One region of the Mesorhizobium sp. B1-1-6 genome, then DNA from elsewhere that is predicted to be linked to it. Evidence: predicted binding sites of a transcription regulator. Region 1 holds the regulator's gene; the other holds the start of a gene.
What was found. Region 1 encodes HrcA, which represses chaperone genes, less so after heat shock. Its sites were predicted from a motif close to GTTAGCACTCNCNNNNNGNGAGTGCTAAC; they were not measured.
Positions count from the first base shown of each region.

Region 2: FJ979_RS18210 (co-chaperone GroES) is a predicted target of HrcA. The motif match lies at 1,744-1,772, and genes of this name have one in related genera.

Region 1 covers NZ_VFWR01000002.1:539,102-543,311, reverse strand. The annotation lists gene FJ979_RS06360 (sorbosone dehydrogenase family protein) at 1-1,295, opposite strand, end outside; gene FJ979_RS06355 (hypothetical protein) at 1,420-1,620, opposite strand; gene hrcA (heat-inducible transcriptional repressor HrcA) at 1,658-2,770, opposite strand; gene rph (ribonuclease PH) at 3,002-3,718, shown strand; gene FJ979_RS06335 (VOC family protein) at 3,902-4,210, shown strand, end outside.
Region 2 covers NZ_VFWR01000008.1:259,026-263,235, forward strand. The annotation lists gene groL (chaperonin GroEL) at 1-1,317, opposite strand, end outside; gene FJ979_RS18210 (co-chaperone GroES) at 1,378-1,692, opposite strand; gene FJ979_RS18215 (hypothetical protein) at 1,938-2,186, shown strand; gene FJ979_RS18220 (DUF1488 domain-containing protein) at 2,183-2,449, shown strand; gene FJ979_RS18225 (hypothetical protein) at 2,473-2,664, opposite strand; gene FJ979_RS18230 (hypothetical protein) at 2,670-2,876, opposite strand; gene FJ979_RS18235 (LacI family DNA-binding transcriptional regulator) at 3,605-4,210, shown strand, end outside.

The DNA.
Region 1 (4,210 bases):
CTCGCCACCGCCACGCCGACCGGCCGGCCCCAGACCTCGCCGCCGGAGGTGACGAAGCCGGTCATGAAATCCTCATATTCGCCGGTCGGCTTGCCGTCCTTGAACTTGAGCCGCACCACCTTGTAGCCAGTCCTGTTGCCGCGATTCCACGAACCGTGCAGGGCGACGAAGGCGTCGCCCCTGTATTCGGCCGGAAAACCGGATCCTGCGCGGACATTCCTGCCGTCGTAGAAGGCGATGTTGAGCGGCGCCGAATGCGCCTGCATCAGAATGTCGGGGACGGTGACCTTGCCGGCAAGGTCGGGACGCGCGCCCTTGTGGCGCGGATCCTCATTGTCGCCGATATAGTACCAGGGCCAGCCGTAGAAGGCGCCTTCCTTCACTTCGGTCGCATATTCGAACGGCACGTTGTCGCCGAGCGCGTCGCGCTCGTTGACCACGCACCACAGCGCGCCCGCCGCCGGCTGGATGGCCATGCCCGAACAGTTGCGCAGGCCGGTGGCGACGATGCGCCCATTCCTACCGTCCGGGTCGAAAGCCCTGACGTCGGCGCGGCCTTCCTCCGCGCCCCAGGTGGCGCCGAGCGGCTTCGACCTGGCCCAGGCGTCGAGCCCGCCCCGCGGTTTCCTTGCCATGTCCTGGGCGGCGTTCGAGCCGGAGCCGACCGAGAGATACAGCGTCTTGCCGTCCGGCGAGAAGGCGATGTCGCGGGTCCAGTGATGAGTGGCCGGAATATCGCGGACGATGGTTTCCGGCTCGCCGGAGGCCTCCAGGTCGCCATCGCGGTAGGGAAAGCGCACGATGCTGTCGCTGTTGGCGACATAGACCCATTGCGGGTTGTCCCCTGGCGGGTAGAAGGCGATGCCGTAGGGCTGGTTGAGATTGCGGGCGAAGATGCCGTCCCTGACAGGTTTCGCGCTGCCCTCGCCGAGACGGTAGACGCGGATCTGGTTGGCCTCGCTGTCGGCGACGAACAGGTCGCCATTGGGCGCGACGCGCACGACGCGCGGATTGTCGATGCCCGAAGCGATCAGTTCCGCCGAAAAGCCCGCCGGCAGCCGCGGCTCGGCGCCTTGCGGCCTTTGCACCGGACCGGCGCCGTTCGAGGCGGATCTGGTGACATAGGGCCTGGGCTGGTCTTGCGGGCTGATCAACCGGCGCACGCCCGGCGCATCGGCCCGCCAGTCACCGAATGCGGCCGCGCCCTTCAGCACCGGCTCTTCCTGCTGGGCCAATGCCGTCGCGGCGAAGAGCAAGGCAGCAGCGATTACCACGGCGCCGGCAAGTCGGATCATCCCAGTCTCCAGCTTCTCGCTTCTTCATGCATGTCGTTGTCCCAAGACCGAAGTCACATGCATCAAGGGAACGGGCGGGCTCGGCAGTCGTTCCGGACGACACGGGGAGTTGAAGGAATTCGGGTCAGCTATCCGCGTCGAGATCGAGATCGGCGTCGAGGTTCTTTTCCAGTTCGACGAGATCGGCCGGCAGCGGCATGCCCATGGCGCGGATTTCGCGCAGCTTCTCGCGCAATTGCTCCTGCACTTCGCGCACATCCTCAGGCTGGTTGACCATCTCCTCCAGCAGCAGGCTGATCTGGGCCTTGAACGATTCCAGCGCCATCTTTTCTCTCCTCGGCCGTCTGGATCGATCCCAGCTCTCAGCGCAGCATGCGCGATATCAGCTGCGCCGTATAGTCGACCATCGGGACAATGCGGGCATAGTTGAGCCGGGTCGGGCCGATGACGCCGAGCGCGCCGACGACGCGGGCGTCCTTGTCGCGGTAGGGTGCCACGACCAGCGACGAGCCGGAGAGCGAGAAAAGCTTATTTTCCGAGCCGATGAAGATGCGCACGCCCGGTCCCGCCTCGGCGAGGTCGAGCAGCTGGATCAGCCCGTCCTGCGTCTCCATGTCCTCGAACAGGTGGCGCAGGAGTTCGATGTCGGCCTGGGCGGTGACGTTTTCGAGCAGATTGGCGCGGCCGCGCACGATCAGGCGCGCCGGCAGGCCGCTTTCCGCGCCGGCCCACACCGCCAGCCCTTTCTCCACCAGGTCCTGCGACAGCGTGTCGAGCGCTGCCCTTGTCTCTTCCTTGATACGCTCGACCTCCGCCCGCGCCTCGGCCAGCGTACGGCCGCGAATATGGGCGTTGAGAAAATTCGAGGCCTCGTGCAATTGCGAGACGGTGATGCCGGCCGGCAGATCGATGACCCGGTTCTCGACGTCGCCGTTCTGCGACACCATCACGGTCAGCGCCTTGGTGGGCTCGAGCTGGATGAACTCGATGTGCTTGAGCGCCACCTCGTTCTTGGCGGCCAGCACCAGGCCGGCGCCGCGCGACATGCCCGACAGCATCTGGCTGGCCTCGGTCAGCATGTGTTCCAGCGTGGCGCCCGAGCCGGAGGCGCGCACCTGCGCCTCGATGCTGCGCCGCTCCTCGTCGGAGAGGTCGCCCAATTCCATGAAGGCGTCGACGAAGAAGCGCAGGCCGGCCTGCGTCGGCAGGCGACCGGCCGAGATGTGCGGCGCGTAGATCAGGCCGAGATGTTCGAGATCGCTCATCACGTTGCGGATGGTGGCGGGCGACAGCGAGGACGGCAGGATGCGCGACAGGCTGCGCGATCCCACGGGCTCGCCGTCCCTCAGATAGGAATCGACGATACGCCGGAAGATGTCGCGCGAACGCATGTCGAGCGCCTGAAGTGCGGGCGCCTGAAGTGCCGGCGCGTGAAGAGCGAGCGACTGCGAAGCGGGATCGACTGCCTTGGTCATTGCGGCCATAACCTCCGGTTCAAGGATATAGACTTCGCGGCGCTGCGCGCAACCCGGTGTCGCGTTGCGCGATCAGCCGGTGTCGCACTTGCGATCACCCCGGTGTCGTGTTGCGCGATCGCCCCGGTGTCGCCGCGTTTGCGGCCGCCGGTCCATTTTCCTTTACGCCGTGCCCCGCATGCGTCTAAAAGCCGGCCAAGATTCAAAAAAGCTGACAAGAAAGCAGGCCGAATGCGCCCCTCCAAACGCCAGTTCGACGAAATGCGCGCCATCTCCTTCGAGCGCGGCGTCTCCAAACATGCCGAAGGCTCGTGCCTGGTGAAGTTCGGCGACACGCATGTCTTGTGCACGGCAAGCCTGGAGGAAAAAGTGCCGGGCTGGATGCGCAATTCCGGGAAAGGCTGGGTGACGGCCGAATACGGCATGCTGCCGCGCTCGACAGGCGAGCGCATGCGCCGCGAGGCCTCCGCCGGCAAGCAGGGCGGGCGCACGCTGGAGATCCAGCGGCTGATCGGCCGCTCGCTGCGCGCCGTGGTCGACCTGCAGGCGCTGGGCGAGCAGCAGATCACCGTCGACTGCGACGTCATCCAGGCCGATGGCGGCACCCGCACCGCCTCCATCACCGGCGGCTGGGTGGCGCTCTACGATTGCCTGCGCTGGATGGAAGCGCGGCAGATGGTGAGCGTCGCCAAGGTGCTGAAGGACCATGTCGCGGCGATTTCCTGCGGCATCCATGACGGCCAGCCGGTCATCGACCTCGACTATCTCGAGGATTCCTCCGCCGGCACCGACGCCAATTTCGTCATGACCGGCAAGGGCGGCATCGTCGAGATCCAGGGCACGGCCGAGGGCGAGCCCTTTTCGGAAGGGCAGTTCGCCGAGCTGATGGGCCTGGCCAAGAAAGGCATCCAGAGGCTGGTGAGTTTGCAGCAGATGGCGGTGGCGTAGTTTATTCATGCGGAGCCTGGGCACCCCCCTCTGCCCTGCCGGGCATCTCCCCCGCAAGGGGGGAGATCGGCTGTTGTCTAGAGCTTCGCCAATAATCAGAATAGAATACCATGAGCCGGCGCTCACGCTGCCAATCTCCCCCCTTGCGGGGGAGATGGCCGGCAGGCCAGAGGGGGGTGCCTCGTGATCCCCTCTGCCATTCTTGAATCCGCTCTTTACGTCACCGACCTCGCCGCTGCCGAAGCCTTCTACACCGACATCCTCGGCCTCACTCCTCTCGGCAAGGTCGAGGGCCGCCATCTCTTCTTCCGTTGCGGAGCCGGCGTGCTGCTGATCTTCAACGCGGAGGCGACCAAGGTCCCGCCCGCGCCCGACGCGAGGCTGAAAGTGCCGCCACACGGCACATCGGGCGAAGGCCATCTCTGCTTTGCGGCGACCGCCGATGAAATCAGCCGCTGGAAATCCCATCTGAAGGCGAAGAACATCGCTGTC
Region 2 (4,210 bases), on a different contig from region 1:
GCCGGCGGTGACATCGGCATTGGCGCCGTTCAGGCCGGCAAGCGCCGTCCTGGCACGCAGCAGGGCCACGCCGCCGCCCGGCACGATGCCTTCCTCGACCGCCGCGCGCGTGGCGTTCAGCGCGTCGTCGATGCGGTCCTTCTTTTCCTTGACTTCCGACTCGGTGGCGCCGCCGACGCGGATGACGGCAACGCCGCCGGAGAGCTTGGCCAGCCGCTCCTGCAGCTTCTCCTTGTCATAGTCGGAAGTGGTTTCCTCGATCTGGCCCTTGATCTGGGCGACACGCGCCTGAATGGTCGCCTTGGTGCCGGCGCCGTCGATGATCGTGGTGGTGTCCTTTTCGATCAGCACGCGCTTGGCGCGGCCGAGCATCTCGATGGTGACGTTCTCCAGCTTGATACCGAGATCCTCGGAGATCATCTGGCCGGATGTGAGCACCGCGATGTCTTCCAGCATCGCCTTGCGGCGGTCGCCGAAGCCCGGCGCCTTGACGGCCGCGACCTTGAGGCCGCCGCGCAGCTTGTTGACGACCAGCGTCGCCAGAGCCTCGCCTTCGACGTCCTCGGAGATGATCAGCAGCGGCCTGCCGCTCTGCACCACCGCTTCGAGGATCGGCAGCATTGCCTGCAGATTGCCGAGCTTCTTCTCGTGGATGAGAATATAGGGCTCTTCCAGCTCCGCGCGCATCTTGTCGGCATTGGTGACGAAATAGGGCGAGAGATAGCCGCGGTCGAACTGCATGCCTTCGACGACGTCGAGTTCGGTGTTCGCGGTCTTGGCTTCCTCGACGGTGATGACGCCGTCATTTCCGACCTTGTCCATCGCCTTGGCGATCATCTCGCCGACGCTGGCATCGCCATTGGCGGCGATTGTGCCGACCTGCGCGATCTCGGCCGACGATTTGACCTTCTTGGCCTTCGCCTTGATTTCCACGACGACGGCCGCGACGGCCTGGTCGATGCCGCGCTTGAGGTCCATCGGGTTCATGCCGGCGGCAACCAGCTTGGCGCCTTCGCGCAGGATCGAGGCGGCCAGCACCGTGGCAGTGGTGGTGCCGTCGCCGGCGAGGTCGTTGGTCTTCGAGGCCACTTCGCGCACCATCTGCGCGCCCATGTTCTCGAACTTGTCGGCAAGCTCGATTTCCTTGGCGACGGTGACGCCGTCCTTGGTGATGCGCGGCGCCCCATAGGCCTTGTCGATGATGACGTTGCGGCCCTTGGGGCCGAGCGTGACCTTGACCGCATTGGTGAGGATCTCGACGCCGCGCAGCATACGGTCGCGCGCATCGGTGGAGAATTTGATTTCCTTGGCAGACATGATTTTATCCAGTTCGCATTTGGAGTGGAGCCGTCACCGCGCAGAGGCGCGGCGCTTCAGTCAGGCGGCCTTCTTGGCTTCGACGCTCTTTTCGATAACGCCCATGATGTCGGCTTCCTTCATGATCAGAAGATCCTCGCCGTCGATCTTGACCTCCGTGCCCGACCATTTGCCGAACAGGATCAAGTCGCCGGCCTTGACGTCGAGCGGAACAAGTGCGCCGTTTTCGTCGCGGGCGCCGGGACCAACCGCGATCACTTCGCCTTCCTGCGGCTTTTCCTTGGCATTGTCGGGAATGATGATGCCGCCCTTGGATTTGATATCGCCTTCGGCGCGCCGGATGACGACGCGGTCGTGGAGTGGCCGAAATTTCATGAGAACTTCTTTCTGGGGCCGGCATAGGCGGCCGCCCCCTTCTATAGGCTCTTTGGCACTCGATAGATAGGAGTGCCAAAATTTATTCCGAGCGGATATTGAATAATCATAGTATTATTTCGGCGCCCGGTTTCATCGGGTCGGAAAACGACCAAATATTTCAAAAATTTGAATTTTCCCGGCAGAGTGCCTATTTATCGGACAAGTTCATTTTCACGATTTCAGACGCAAGGGAGATTTCCTCGATGGCCGACGGCAACCAGACGATCATGGAAAAAGCTGAAGCGCGCTTTGTCGACAAGCAGAAGAAGACGGCGGAGCGCAACAAGGCAACCGCCGAATATATGTCCGAAGCGAGGGCCAGGGAGATCAAGACGGCAAGGCTGAGGCAATTGCGGCTGGCCAAGGAAGAAGCCGACCGCGTGGCCGAGGCCCTGAACCCGACGCCGAAGAAGAAACGCGCGGTGAAGAAAACGACGGAGGCAAAATCATGAGCCTGACCTTCCCCAACCGCAGCCGCAGCTACGACGAGGCCGGCAAGCGCATCCGGTTCGTCGGCTATGACGGCATGTTCCAGATTTCCTTCTCGGTCGCCGCCGATGCCATGACGAGGATGCAGCCGGCGACGGCAGCCAATGAAGCCGGCTATCTCGCCACCTTCGACACCGAGAGCAGTGTCATCCGGGACGTAGCGTCAAAGGCCTATGACCGCACGCGCAAGAGCATGTATGTGCTGACGGCCGACGACTTCCGCTGAGACGACAGGCGAACGGCGCTGGATCAGGATTTACGCTCCGCCTTCTCCCGGCGCTTGACGTCCCGGACATTCATCTGATCGACCATGGCGTTGGCGTCGCGCGGGCTCATGCCGACCATCGCCCTTTGCCTGACGACGACGGGCTGGCCGGTGAAGACGTTGATGATGGCCCAGCTTTGGGGCAAGTCCATGCGCAGTGCGTAGCGGTTGGCCATTTGCCTCAGCCCTGCAACATGAAGAAGACCATGCCCAGGACCGATATCGTCCAGGCGACGACCGACAGCTTCAGCACCATGCCGCCATGGGCGGCCAGGGCCTCCCGCAGCCGTGGAGCGATACCTGCCGACGGGACCGGTTCCACCGCGACGACACGGGGTCCCTTGGCGCCAAGTTTTCCAAAGACGGGCAACAGCGACGGTTCACGCACGAAAATGGCCTCGAATGTCGGGGAAAGTCGGAGCGGGCAAGCTCTCGCCCTTCCATAGCACTCTTTTGGCGAGTGCCCTGCATGCCAAATGCAAATAGGCTGCTTTAACGCCGGCCGCATGCCACGTGACCCCGATCGTCAGATGCTGAAAGCGCGCAAGTCGGCTGGGTAGCAGTCTTCTTGCCGGCACGTCAGCGTCACGACGAAGACTAGGACCTGTCCGGCCCAGGCCGCAAATGCAAGCTGGCAAGGCCCATCGCCCTTGATGGTCCGACGCAGGCTCTACGTCATGTGATTTTTTGGAGGCCTCGCCTCGGGATCGAACCGAGGCTTCAGAGATTTGCCGTCTCCAGCGTAGCCGCTCCGCCACGAGGCCATGACTAGCGAACTAACCGATAATATTTGCGCAAGCGTTAAGACCGAAGAGTCGTTTGTAGACATGTCGCCGATTGCTGCTTTGGCCGGCTCGCGCCGTGGGCAGCACTGACGGCTGCCGATCAGGAATTCGCCTGATGAACTCGCCGGGCGCCGAGCCCGTGAGCCCGTCCTCCGGCGGCCACTTCGCACCACCGGAGGACCAGCCACTTTTCCTCTTGAACAGCCTCTGGATCTGGCCTAGTTTGGGTTGAGAAAAGGTTTTTCCAAACATTTCCGAGCGGGCTCGGCCATTGGCCGGGTCATTCCGGCCTGTAAGAGAAAACCTTTTCCCAATCGGGATTTTCGCCGCAATGGCATTGGACGATCAGCCAGCCTTTCCCAAGCCCGTCACCTTGCGTGACGTGGCGGCCGAGGCTGGCGTCAGCGTCGCCACCGCCTCGAAGGCGCTCAACGACCAGGGCCGCATGACCGCCGAGACCCGCGAGCGCATTCGCGAGACCGCGCAGCGCCTCGGCTTCCGGCCCAACAGCCTGGCGCAGAGCCTGCTGCGGCGACGCTCCTTCACCGTCGGCCTGCTCACCAACGATACCTATGGCCGCTTCTCGCTGCCGCTGATGTCGGGCATTTCCGACGCGCTGGTCGACGCCGGCGTCTCGGTGTTCCTGTGCAATGTCGAGGAGGATCCGCGTCTCGGCCAGCTCCATGTCGAGGCCATGCTCGACAAGCGCGTCGACGGCATCATCGCCACCGGCAAGCGCATCGACCGTCATCTGCCGGTCGACCTGTCCAATCTGCGCATTCCGGTGATCTATGCCTTCACCCAGCCCGATCCCGACGCCGTCGCCTTCGTCTCCGACGACGCTGGCGGCGCGCGGCTGGCAGTGGAGCATTTCTGTCGGCTCGGCCGCAGGCGCATCGCCCATGTCTCGGGACCGGCGAGCTTTGCCGTGGTGCAC